3 regions of the Rhizobium sp. AAP116 genome follow, and region 2 is predicted to be linked to each of the others. Evidence: predicted binding sites of a transcription regulator. Region 2 holds the regulator's gene; each other region holds the start of a gene.

Region 1 (4,158 bases), on a different contig from region 2:
AGAAGCCGGCAGTGCGCGACACTATGAAATGCTCCGGCTCGAACCAGGCAACGAAACGCCGCCGTCCCGCCTGCAAGCCCTCGACTTCGCGGAACCGCACGAAGGCCTTCATCTTGTGGCTGTCGCGCCTGATGTTCTTGATCAAGCGGACGAGGTCCGAGACGTCAGGATCGGAGCTAACCTGCAGAAGGCTGCGTTCCGCCTGCAGCCGCCAGAGAATGCGATAGAGAAGTGAAAATCGAGCCGGATCCGTATGGCAGATCACCGCCTCCGCCGCCTCCATGAAGCCCTTCGGCACGACGATCCCGGAAGGCACATCGACAGGCCCGGTCTCTGGCGGCATCGCGCCGAAGAGATCGCCCCCCTCGCCCGAAAGCTGCCAGCGAACCTGACCGGGTGTCACCCGATCAGCCAGGAGCGAACGTGCAGCATCGCGCCACTCGTCGAACGCCCCTCGCCCTTCGAGCGTGACGGTTCGCATCAGAATAGCGACAGCTGCTCGGCCGGCGGCGCAAACACCGCTCGCAAATCGGTCCGATCGAGGCTGCGATTCGGCGACCATCCCTCGGCGACGATGAAGGACCGTACCTTCTTGAGCGACACACCGAGACGCGTCAGGTCCTCGAGCCGCACGCGCCGATGACGGCGGGCCGAGAGCAAGCCGTTCACAGTCTTCGTCCCGAAACCCGGGACACGCAGTAGCGTCTCCCGATCCGCCTTGTTGACATCAACCGGAAAACGATCGCGGTTCGCCAGCGCCCAGGCAAGCTTGGGATCCAGCTCAAGATCGAGCATGCCACCCTGCCCGATCGACGAAATTTCCTCGACCGAGAAACCATAGAAACGATAAAGCCAGTCCGCCTGATAGAGCCGATGCTCGCGCATCAAGGGCGGCTTGATCAGCGGCAGGTTTTTCGAGCTGTCGGGGATCGGGCTGAAGGCGGAGTAGTAGACACGCTTCAACCCGTAACTGCTGTAGAGCCGCGCGCTGGAGCCGAGGATCGTCGCATCATTGGCGCCGTCAGCCCCGACGATCATCTGGGTACTCTGGCCGCCGGGCACGAATTTCTTGCGCCGTCCGGTGAGCGTCGGCTCGCGCGCCTCGTCGATCTTCAGCCTCAGATCCGCCATCGAGCGGCGGATGTTGACCGGACGCTTCTCCGGCGCATAGCGCTCCAGCCCGTGATCGGTCGGCAGCTCGATATTGATCGACAGGCGATCGGCATAAAGCCCCGCCTCCTCGACCAGATGCGCGGATGCCTCGGGGATGGTCTTCAGATGGATATAGCCGCGAAACTCGTGCTTGGTGCGCAGGTCCCTGGCGATCTTCACCATTTCGGCCATCGTATCATCCGAGGACTTGATGATCCCGGAGGAGAGAAACAGGCCCTCGATGTAATTGCGACGGTAGAATTCGATCGTCAGCCAGACGACCTCGTCCGGCGTGAACCGCGCCCGTTCGACATTGCTCGAAGAGCGATTGATGCAATAGGCACAGTCATAGATGCAGAAATTGGTGAGCAGGATCTTCAGAAGCGAGATACAGCGGCCGTCAGGCGCGTAGGCATGGCAGATGCCCGACCCCTCTGTCGAGCCGAGACCGCCAGAGGCGGACGAGTCGCGTTTGGTCGTCCCGCTGGACGCGCAGGAGGCATCGTATTTCGCAGCGTCGGAGAGAATGGCGAGACGTTCTTTGAGCGACTTCTTCATGGGAATGTTCTCTATACGTTCCCATGACAATGGTCAAGTTTCCGCCTTGCGACATTGCGTCCACCGGGCACCATGATCGTTGATTTCGCTGATTTTTCTCGCCGTCAGGTCGGCTTTCGGAGGCGCCCGACGAAAACTCTGGAAATTGCGCAAAGCATTCTGCTATAGTCTGCCGTAACGTGATTTGTGACTGGTTCCGCAGCTTTGCTTCGGAACCTGTTTTCTTTTGTGCCCGCGCTCGCGGCCATGAAGACGAAGGAAGAGGAAATGGTAGACAAAGTACCGATGACGCAGAACGGTTTCGAAAAGCTCAGCGAAGAGCTGCGCTGGCGTCAGCAGGAAGAGCGTCCGCGCATCATCGAGGCAATTGCCGAGGCGCGCGCTCATGGCGACCTTTCCGAAAATGCGGAATATCACGCCGCCAAGGAAGCACAGAGCCACAATGAGGGCCGCGTCGGCGAACTGGAAGACCTGATCGCCCGCGCAGAGGTCATTGACCTCTCGAAGATGTCTGGCTCGAAGATCAAGTTTGGCGCGACAGTCAAGCTGATGGACGAAGACACCGAAGAAGAGAAGACCTACCAGATCGTCGGCGACCAGGAAGCCGACGTGAAGGCCGGCCGCATCTCGATCTCCTCGCCGATCGCCCGCGCGCTGATCGGCAAGGAAGCTGGCGACAGCATCGAAGTCGTCGCCCCCGGCGGCTCCAAGGCCTACGAGATCCTCGCGGTCAAGTGGGGTTGATCTAGGCCGGAAGGGCTCCTCTGTGGCGCAATCCCTCGACGACATCACGGTGATTGCGCCGCATTTCAAGCGGCGCCTCTCCGGCGTGACATCGACCGTGATCCAGCTCGTGCCGGAACAAAGGCGCCAGGGTCTAGGCATCCTGACGCTTGGTCCCGGCCTGCCCGGTCACCTGCCGAAAATGCGCTGGGCCGAGCTACCCGGCCTCTGGAAGCGGCCGAACGCTACCCCTGCCCGCGTCTGGCATGCCCGTCGCAACAACGAGATGCTGGTGGGCCTGATCCTCCGCAACATCTTCCGCATGCCGCTGAAGCTGCTCTTCACGTCTGCGGCCCAAAGGCATCACAGCCGCTACACCCGCTGGCTCATCTCGAAGATGGACGGCGTGGTTGCGACGAATGGAAAGTCCGGTTCTTTTCTCAAGGTCCCGCATCGCGTCATTCGCCACGGCGTGGACCTTCAGCTGTTCCATCCGTCGGACGAGCTCGACAGGAGCCTTCCCGAAGATCTGAAGGGCCGGCATCTGGTCGGCTGTTTCGGGCGGGTGCGCCATCAGAAGGGCACGGATCTTTTCGTACGGGCCATGATCGAGCTCCTTCCGGGCAATCCGGAATGGACGGCCGTGATATCTGGCCGGATCACCGCGGAACACACGGCCTTTGCAGACAAGCTGAAGGCCGACATCGCCGCTGCAGGCCTGACAGACCGCATCCGTTTCCTCGGCGAAGTCGATGACATCAAGCCCTGGTATCGCCGCCTGACGCTCTACGTCGCTCCCTCGCGCAACGAAGGCTTCGGCCTGACTCCGCTCGAAGCCATGGCTTCAGGCACCGCCGTGGTTGCAAGTGACGCCGGCGCCTATGCCGAGATGATCATCGAAGGCGAGACCGGCTCCGTCGTGCCGGCCGGCGACTTTGATCGCCTGCGCGACGCAATCTCGACCTTTCTCGAACCACAAAAGGCGATACTGGCCGGTCGACGCGGGCGCGAACATGTCGAGGCGGCTTTCGGGCTGGAACGCGAAGCGGATCAGCTGGCCGACGTTTATGCAAGCCTGCTCGGGACTACCCTGCCCCAGGCAAGTGCCCGCCCCAAGCCCGCAACATCCGGAACAGTTTGACCGATGGCCGACCGCGATCTGCTCGACATCCTCATTGTCAACAAGGACAACAGTTTCGGGCTGACACGCGACACGTCGCTGCTGATCGAAGCACTGGCCTCCATTGGCCGCTCCGAGGGTGTGGCAACAAAAGGCATTCGGGCAAGAAAGTTTTTCGACCGGATCCTCGGCCGCAAGCAGGCCAAAACCATCATCCATATCGAACGCGCCTTTCCGCACTGGTTCAGCGCCGGCAGGTTCAACTTGCTCTGCCCGAACCAGGAGCGCTTTCCGCGCCGCCACATTGGCCGCCTGAAGGGCATTGACCTGGTTCTGGCCAAGAGCCGACATGCCGAAGAGATTTTCCGCAGCCTCGGCGCTCCCACTGCCTATGTCGGCTTCACCTCGGAAGACCGGCTCGACGAGAGCGTTGCCAGAAACTGGAACAGCTTCTTTCATCTGGCCGGCGGCAGCACGCTGAAGGGCACGGAAGACGTGATCGAATTGTGGTCCCGTCATCCGGAATGGCCGGAACTGGTTCTGGTCCAGCGCGATCCGCATCCGAAGGCCGCCGGGATCCCCAATATCCGTGTGGTCAGCGGCTA
Region 2 (4,158 bases):
GAACCCTCCGCGGTCCGCCCATCCGGAAAACGAAACTGGCGCGCGAAATCAAGCACAGGGCCGGCGCTCATGCCGTCTTGGCGATACTGCGAATCGTCAGCCAACGCGTCGTGCGTCTTCACGACAATGGCGGAGAGGCCCTCGCCTCGTCGAAAGCGAAAGGCCTGATCGCGAGCGACAAAGACATTGCCCATGCGCGCTGCTTCCAGACAGTCCTCTCGGCTGCCGACCGCCAGCGGTTCCAGATAGGTGTCGTCAGCGAAGAACACACAGGCATTCTCCGTGCCGAACGGGTGGCGGGCATCCGCCGCAACGGTAAAGCCGAGACGCCCGAGCCTGTCGCGGGCGGTTTCGAGCTCGAAGACCGGCAGGACGAGATGATCGATGGCGCGGGCTGAGGAAATGGGATTGGACATGTTTGCTCTCGATTAATTCTTCAGTTTTGAGAATTGTGCGCCTTGCTTGAAAGGGTCTCGATCGCCTGGCGCAGCGCATAAATCTCCTGGCGCGCCTCGCGCAGCTCTTTCACCACCTCCTCGTCGATCTTGTGGTGCAAGGCCAATACCTCGATCTCTGCCTTGAGATTGATCTCGTAGTCTTTCGCCGCCATGAAGCGATCCCGCTCGGTCTGGCGGTTCTGGCTCATCATGATGATGGGTGCCTGGATGGCGGCGAGCATCGACAAGAGCAGGTTCAGGAAGATGAACGGATAAGGATCGAGCGCACCTGTTGCCAGAATCACCGTATTGAGGATGACCCAGGCGACCAAAAACAGCATGAAGCCGATGATGAAACCCCAGGAACCACCGACCCGTGCGATGTCATCAGCGACCCGCTGGCCGAACGTGGCATGAGCCAGAAAGTCCTCGCCGGCATTGGTCGACACCGTGCGTCGCTCGCGCGCCCGCTTCAGCACCTTCTGCTCTGCTGACGAAAGATCGGATGACGACTTCCCCAGAACGAGCTTCTCGATATCCTTCAGCATTTACAGCATCCTTGAGGGCGGTTTGCCTGATGTGTGGGGGCGGATCTGCACTCTCCCCTGCAACACGCCAAAATCCGACAGTTTCAAGACCTTTGTCCGCGGCTATCGCATTTTATCACTGGCTCTTCACAAAAATTTATCCCCTTGCGGAACACAACTGGAACATATAGTGTCTGTTCTGTATTTGTTTCACCTCGGGGGCACCGCATATGCTGACGCGCAAGCAACAGGAACTGCTTCTCTTCATCCATGAACGGATGAAGGAATCGGGTGTCCCGCCGTCCTTCGACGAGATGAAGGATGCGCTGGACCTCGCATCGAAATCCGGGATCCATCGCCTGATCACGGCGCTCGAGGAACGCGGCTTCATCCGACGCTTGCCGAACCGGGCTCGTGCACTGGAGGTCATCAAGCTTCCGGAAGCCTATTCGCCAAGCATCCAGCCGCGCCGCGGCTTTGCGCCGAGCGTGATCGAGGGCAGTCTCGGCAAGACGCCGCCGGCGCCAGCACTGACAAAGCCGCCGGTCGAAGACAACGGCTCGTCCGTCTCGGTTCCGGTCATGGGCCGAATCGCAGCCGGTGTGCCGATTTCAGCCATTCAGAACAACACTCACGACATCACGGTACCGGCGGAGATGATCGGCGCGGGCGATCACTACGCGCTTGAGGTCAAGGGCGATTCGATGATCGAGGCCGGTATTCTTGACGGCGATACGGTTATCATCCGCAATGCCTCGAACGCCAATCCCGGTGACATCATCGTGGCGCTCGTCGACGACGAGGAGGCGACACTCAAACGCTTCCGCCGCCGCGGCGCATCGATTGCGCTGGAGGCCGCCAATCCGGCCTACGAAACCCGCATCTTCCCGCCGGATCGCGTCAAGATCCAGGGCAAGCTGGTGGGCCTCATTCGCCGCTATCACTGATCGGGCTCCGGCCTCGGTCGGACGTTCCTAGTCGGACCCGCAAATTCATGCGTGTTATCGGAAAGGCCGCTGCGCCAGTCGTAGAGACGGTGCGCCGTCCAGGGTCTGGAGGGTCCGTCGAGCGCTGACCTGACCGTCATGGCTTGTGAGGTGGTGGCTAGGCCCGCGACCTCGAGGGAGCCGGTTGCGCGCTGGCTCGCCTCGGAAATCAGGAGCGCGCCAGAGCGGCAGGTTTTGGCGCGCGTGCGCGCCGACAGAACCACGATATCAGCGCGGTCGCAGGCTGCGCCGATGAGGTCCGGGCGTTCCAGCGTCAGCAGCGTGTTGCCGTTCTCCAGTCTGATGGCACAGGCCTGCTTTACGCAGGTGAACTGTTCTCTCCCGGCGGCCTTGAGTAGGCTATCAAATACAGCCTCTGCGAGTTTGCGCTGCTCCTCCGACAGTGTTTGGCCATTACGCCATTCTGGCGCTGGCGGCAGGGGGGCGGTCTCGAGCATCACCGGGCGCCTTGGTTCATCGATGCCGAGCACGGGTCGCCATTGATCGAAGATGAAGGCAGGCGGGCGGGCTCGGTTGATTGCAATGATGAACGTGTCGTCATTTGCGACCCGAATCGCGACCAACCGAGCGTCCTCGCTGATCATCAGTTCGCCACCCGGGGGTCGTGGAGCAAGGAAGGCAGCAGCGAGCGTTGCGACGATGAGAGCCGTGCCGACATGCCTGATCGGGGTTCTGAGTAGCATCAGCAAGAGCATGCCGGCGATTGCGCCGGGCATGAACCATGCCGGCAGACGCGGGAAGACGTAACCGCCGCCCCAGCCGGAGACGGTGTGAGCGACAATGAGCACCATTTCCAGGCCCTGGCCCATGATCCAGAAGAACGGCGCGTCGAGGCCAAATGGCATGAGCAGCATGGCAATGAAGCCGGACGGCATCACGATCAGCGAGATCAGCGGCATGGCGGCGAGGTTTGCCTCCAGTCCATGGGTCGACAGCCGGTGGAAATGGCTGATGGCAAAGACTGCGGTCGAGACCCCGCCGATGAAGGAGGTCGCCAGTGTACCACCGACGAAAATGGCAAACCCGGCCACAATCCGCATGGCAAGCGATCGGGCCCTAGGCAGGATCGCGCGCGGTCGCGCCCGCCACCCGGCGTAACCGGCAATCAGGGCTGCAGTCGCCGCGAAAGACATCTGGAAACTCGGCCCCATGACGGTCGAGGGCTGGACCGCGAGGATCGCGGTTGCCGCAAGCGCGAGATTGTGGAGGCTGACCGCCGGGCGGTCGAAGAGGACGGCGCCGAGCATGACCGCCGTCATCAGATAAGCCCGCAGCGCCGAGACCTGGTAGCCGGAAATGAGCACATAGCCGGTCGTCGCCAAAAGCGCGCCGGCGGCCGCGATCTTCTTTACCGGAAAGCGATGCGCAAAAGTCGGCATGAGGCTCAGAAGCCCTCGCAATCCGACGAAGAAGATACCGGCGGCAAGCGCCATGTTGAGACCCGAGATCGCGGTGATATGGGCGAGGCCCGAGACGCGCAGGGCCTCCGTCGCCTCTTCCGACATCGATCGGCGTTCGCCGGTAATGATCGCAGCGGCGAAGGCGCCAGGATCTCCGGGCAGGATGCTGCGAATGCGACTTGAGATGCGATCCCGGAGCGAGAACAGGGCCGCGTCGAAGCGCGCCCACAGACCCTTTTCCTCCCATGAAGCGGAGTTTTTGGCCTGGGGCGGACCGAGGAAGAAGCCGACAGCGCCGATGCCGGCGAAGTAGCTTTGGAAGCTAAAGTCGTTCAATCCCGGCAAAGCCGGACCTGACGGTGGTGACAGACGGGCGCGGCCGCTCAATTGCTCGCCGATGGCAGCTGGCACATGCTTGCTTCGGGCAAGGAGGGACACGCGTCCCGGCGACCGGCGAATGCTCGGCTCTGCGGTCTGGATTACGCGTAACACGTAACGCCATTCACCGCCCGCCCCCTGCTCCCGTCGCTCGACGACCCCGGTGACCGTGGTGACGAGCGGCTGATCGAGGATCACGGTGGACGCTCGCCGTGTCTCCCATTCGGCCATCAGCATGCCGAGAAGGATCAGGCACAAACTCCACAGGACCACATGCGCCACGGTGTCGCGCATCGCCCGCAAAAGTGCAAAAGCCAGGCAAGCAAGGAGCAGTCCGAGGACGATAGCCGGCGGTGGTTGCCCGACGGAAAACCAGATTGCAGCACCCGCGCCGAGCCAGACAGGCACG
Region 3 (4,158 bases), on a different contig from region 2:
ACCTTTGCCCGTTCGGTGATCGCGCTTGCGACACTTGAGGCGCAGGCCGGCAACAAGCAGAAGGCACTCGATGCTCTCGCGGCCGGCGACGAACTGATCACCAACTTCGCCCCCTTCAAGGCGCTCCGCACCGAGATCGAATCCGGCAGCCAGCCGAAACCGGTTGTCACAACGGCGGCGCAGGGGGCGGCCGGTGTTCTCTTCTCGATCGGAGGCGCGCTGAACCGTGAAGGCGCCGAAGACACTGTCATGCTGTATCTCCAGCTTTCCCATGCGCTGGACAAGGATGCCGCCGACACGCTGATCCTGCTCGGTGGGATCGCCGAGAATGCAAAGCAGCCGGAAAAGGCGATCGCGTTTTACCGGCAGGTGCCCGAGAGCTCGCCGATGCGCCGCATTTCCGAGCTCCAGCTCGGCCTGACGCTCGCCGAAACCGGAAAAGTTCAGGAAGCGCGCGAACATCTGCTCGCCCTCATCGCCTCCGATCCGCAGGATATCAGAAGCTACCTCGCCTATGGCAGCGTGCTGTCCGATGCCAAGGATTATGCGGCCATGGCGGAGAATTACGACAAGGCGATCGAGATCATCGGTCCGAACCCGGCGCGGAACCACTGGTCGGTCTTCTTCCAGCGTGGCATCGCCTATGAGCGGCTGAAGAAGTGGGACACGGCGGAGCCAAACTTCCACAAGGCGCTGGAGCTCAACCCCGATCAGCCGCAGGTGCTGAATTATCTCGGCTATTCCTGGGTCGACATGAACCGCAATCTCCAGGAAGGTCTGGAGATGATCAAGAAGGCGGTCGAGCTTCGGCCGGACGACGGCTACATCGTCGATTCGCTCGGCTGGGCCTATTATCGCCTTGGTCGCTTCGAAGAGGCGGTGGTCGAACTGGAACGCGCTGTCGAGCTGCGTGCCGGTGACCCGACGATCAACGACCATCTGGGCGATGCCTACTGGCGCGTCGGGCGCAAGCTGGAAGCCAAGTATCAGTGGAAGCGGGCGCTGGCCTCCGAGCCGGAAGAGGTCGAAGTTCCGAAGATCCAGGCAAAGATCGACAAGGGCCTTCCGGCGATCGAGTCTGATGCCGCCAAGGTCGAGACCAAACCGGTCGAAGAGCCCAAGAAAGACGACAAGAAGACCTGAGCCGAATGAAAGACATTGCAGAGCGCCGGCCGGAGCGGATCGTCGAGACGGCTCCGGCCAAGATCAACCTTGCTTTGCACGTCACAGGTCGGCGGGACGACGGCTATCATCTTCTCGACAGTCTCGTGACCTTTGCCGAGGACGGCGACGAACTCGCCTTCGAGACGGCAGACACAGACAGTTTCCGTATCGTCGGGCGCTTCGGGGCTGCGCTTTCAGGCGATGACAATCTGGTTCTGAAGGCGCGCGATCTGCTTCGGGCCGCCCTCGATGAATGCGGCCAGCCACACGGCGCTGTTTCCATTCTTCTCGACAAGAGCCTGCCGATCGCGTCGGGGATCGGCGGTGGTTCGGCGGATGCCGCAGCGACATTGCGCGGTCTCCTCAGGCTCTGGAAGGCGGAGCTGCCGGCGGAGACGTTGCAGCAGATCGCAGTGCAGCTCGGCGCCGATGTGCCGATGTGCCTTGCCTCGACGCCGCTGCGCGCGCGCGGGATCGGCGAGACGATCGAGACAGTTGCCATGCCCTCCGTACCGCTGGTGCTGGTCAATCCGCTGAAGCCCGTTTCCACGCCGGAGATCTTTCGCAGCCTTCAGCGCCGCGACAATGATCCGATCGGCGAGATGGACCAATCTTCCAGTCTCTCTGCGTGGATGCAGTCGCTCTCCGCCCTGCGCAACGACCTGCAGCCGCCGGCAGAAGCGCTGGTGCCCGAGATTGCCGAGGCCTGCGATCTGCTGCGGCAGAGCCTGGCAGGTTTTGTGCGCATGTCTGGCTCTGGCGCCACCTGTTTCGGGCTCTACGAGACCGAGGCTGCGGCGATGAAGGCGGCCTTGGCGCTTTCGGCCTATCGGCCGAACTGGTATGTGCTCCTCACACGTACCGTTCAGGGAGAGAGCCGATGAGCCGCATCGACGAAAGCCGCCCCTTCATTCCCGTTGGCATTGCGGTGCTCACCGTTTCCGACACCCGCAGCCTTTCCGACGACAAATCCGGGGACACGCTGGTCGCGCGCATCGAAGAGGCTGGTCACCGGCTTGTTGCCCGGGCGATTGTCAAGGACGACAAGACGACGATCCGGGACCAGGTCGAGACCTGGACGAAGACGCCCGAGATCGATGTCGTCATCACCACCGGTGGCACGGGCTTTACCGGGCGGGATGTCACGCCCGAGGCCTTGGAGCCGCTGTTCGAAAAGCGCATGGACGGCTTTTCCGAAGTCTTCCACCGCATCTCCTATGACAAGATCGGCACCTCGACGATCCAGTCCCGCGCGACGGGTGGCGTTGCCAACGCCACATTCATCTTCGTGCTGCCGGGCTCGCCCGGCGCCTGCAAGGATGCGTGGGACGGTATCATCAAGCCGCAGCTCGACTATCGGCACATGCCCTGCAATTTCGTGGAAATCATGCCCAGGCTCGACGAGCATCTGAAGCGCAGCCAAGGCTGATCAGCGGCGCGCCTCGCGGGCGACCCAGGACGGAATGATCTCGGAGGCGAGACGGCGCGGCTTGTGCCCGCGCGCCAGCTGAAGCAGTTCCCTGCCCTCGCCAGCCAGCCCCTGTGCCTGACGTTTCGGGATCAGCAGACCATTCTCGAGCAGCGGCGTCGAGCGGGTCAGCCGGCGATAGAAGGGCTGCCGGTAAAGCCGCGATTCGGAGAAACGGGCGGGCGCCTTGTTGAGCGCGACATACTCCGCAACCTCATCCACCCAGCCCTGGCCGAGCCGCGCACCGGGTTCGATGAGCAGCAGCCATTCGCCCCGCGCCGTCGCCAGCACGTCCTTCATGTCCCATTGCTGATAAAAGCGGCATCCGGCAGCATCGGCAACCAAGGACGAACCATCGGTCGAGCCGTGGTCAAGCACGATGACATCGCTGACCAGACCCTCGACAGCGCCGGCCACCAGCACGGACAAGGTCTGTGCGAGCTCGGGTTCCTGGTCGTGGCATTCCATGATCACTGTCAGCATTGCCTATATCTATCGCATTGCACAAAGTTTTGCCACAGACAGTTTTCCGAAGTTTGTTCTTGCATTGTTCTCTTTTTGCCGCTAGGAATAAAGTCATTGAGCGAGGCTTGAACGCCCGCGAGGAGCCAAACATGACCGAGCTGTCTCTTGTGAGCCAGGCTGCCTTTCAGCCCGGCAATACGGCAGATATTGCCGATGCGCTGATGAACGCGTCCGGCATGCGGATCGAGATCGATCGGCGGCGCGGACGTGCGGCCGGGATCAATCCGGCCGGCCGGTTCGAGAGCCAGGAGCGCGTCGCCTTCGATGACGGCTGGCATACGCTCGAGGACATGCCGCCCTTCAGGACCGAAGTTCAGGTCGAGAAGCCGCGCACGGTCATCACCCGCAACGATTCACCCGACATTCCCTTCGACCGTTCGATCAATCCCTATCGCGGCTGCGAGCATGGCTGCATCTACTGCTTCGCCCGACCGACGCATAGCTATATGGGCCTGTCGGCAGGCCTCGACTTCGAGGCCAAGCTGTTTGCCAAGCCGGATGCGCCACGCCTGCTGGAACGGGAACTGTCGAAGCCGGGCTACAAGGTGAAACCGATCGCGATCGGCACCAATACCGATCCCTATCAGCCGATCGAACGGGAATGGCGCATCATGCGACAGATCCTGGAAGTCCTGGACAAGGCGAACCATCCGGTTGTGATCGTGACGAAGTCCGCGCTCATCCTGCGTGATATCGACATCCTGACGTCGATGGCAGAGCGCGGGCTGGTGAAAGTCGGCATCTCGGTGACGACGCTGGATCGCAAACTGGCACGGACGATGGAGCCCCGTGCCTCGACACCGGCCAAACGGCTGGAGGCGATCAAGACGCTTTCAGAGGCCGGCATTCCTGTGGCCGTTATGATGGCGCCGATCATTCCCGCTCTCAACGATCACGAGATCGAACGGATTCTCGACAGCGGCAGGGCCGCAGGGGCGACAGAGGCAAGTTATGTGCTTTTGCGCCTGCCGCTCGAAGTGAGCCCGCTGTTTCGCGACTGG

The links. Region 2 encodes LexA, which represses DNA repair genes until DNA is damaged. Its sites were predicted from a motif close to TGTTCNNNNTGTGTTCNG; they were not measured.
Region 1: a site for LexA is predicted at 1,716-1,733, ahead of IP85_RS20645 (putative DNA modification/repair radical SAM protein). Genes of this name have one in related genera too.
Region 3: a site for LexA is predicted at 3,170-3,187, ahead of IP85_RS06415 (PA0069 family radical SAM protein). Genes of this name have one in related genera too.

What each region holds. Positions count from the first base shown of each region.
Region 1 is NZ_LJIB01000043.1:105,367-109,524, reverse strand. Features, by position in the region: gene IP85_RS20650 (UdgX family uracil-DNA binding protein) at 1-481, opposite strand, end outside; gene IP85_RS20645 (putative DNA modification/repair radical SAM protein) at 481-1,710, opposite strand; gene greA (transcription elongation factor GreA) at 1,978-2,454, shown strand; gene IP85_RS20635 (glycosyltransferase family 4 protein) at 2,477-3,574, shown strand; gene IP85_RS20630 (glycosyltransferase) at 3,578-4,158, shown strand, end outside.
Region 2 is NZ_LJIB01000003.1:49,890-54,047, reverse strand. Features, by position in the region: gene IP85_RS02340 (VOC family protein) at 1-416, opposite strand, end outside; gene IP85_RS02335 (DUF1003 domain-containing protein) at 437-985, opposite strand; gene lexA (transcriptional repressor LexA) at 1,195-1,911, shown strand; gene IP85_RS02325 (ComEC/Rec2 family competence protein) at 1,905-4,158, opposite strand, start outside.
Region 3 is NZ_LJIB01000007.1:216,952-221,109, reverse strand. Features, by position in the region: gene IP85_RS06435 (tetratricopeptide repeat protein) at 1-1,143, shown strand, start outside; gene IP85_RS06430 (4-(cytidine 5'-diphospho)-2-C-methyl-D-erythritol kinase) at 1,149-2,048, shown strand; gene moaB (molybdenum cofactor biosynthesis protein B) at 2,045-2,593, shown strand; gene IP85_RS06420 (glycosyl transferase) at 2,594-3,115, opposite strand; gene IP85_RS06415 (PA0069 family radical SAM protein) at 3,247-4,158, shown strand, end outside.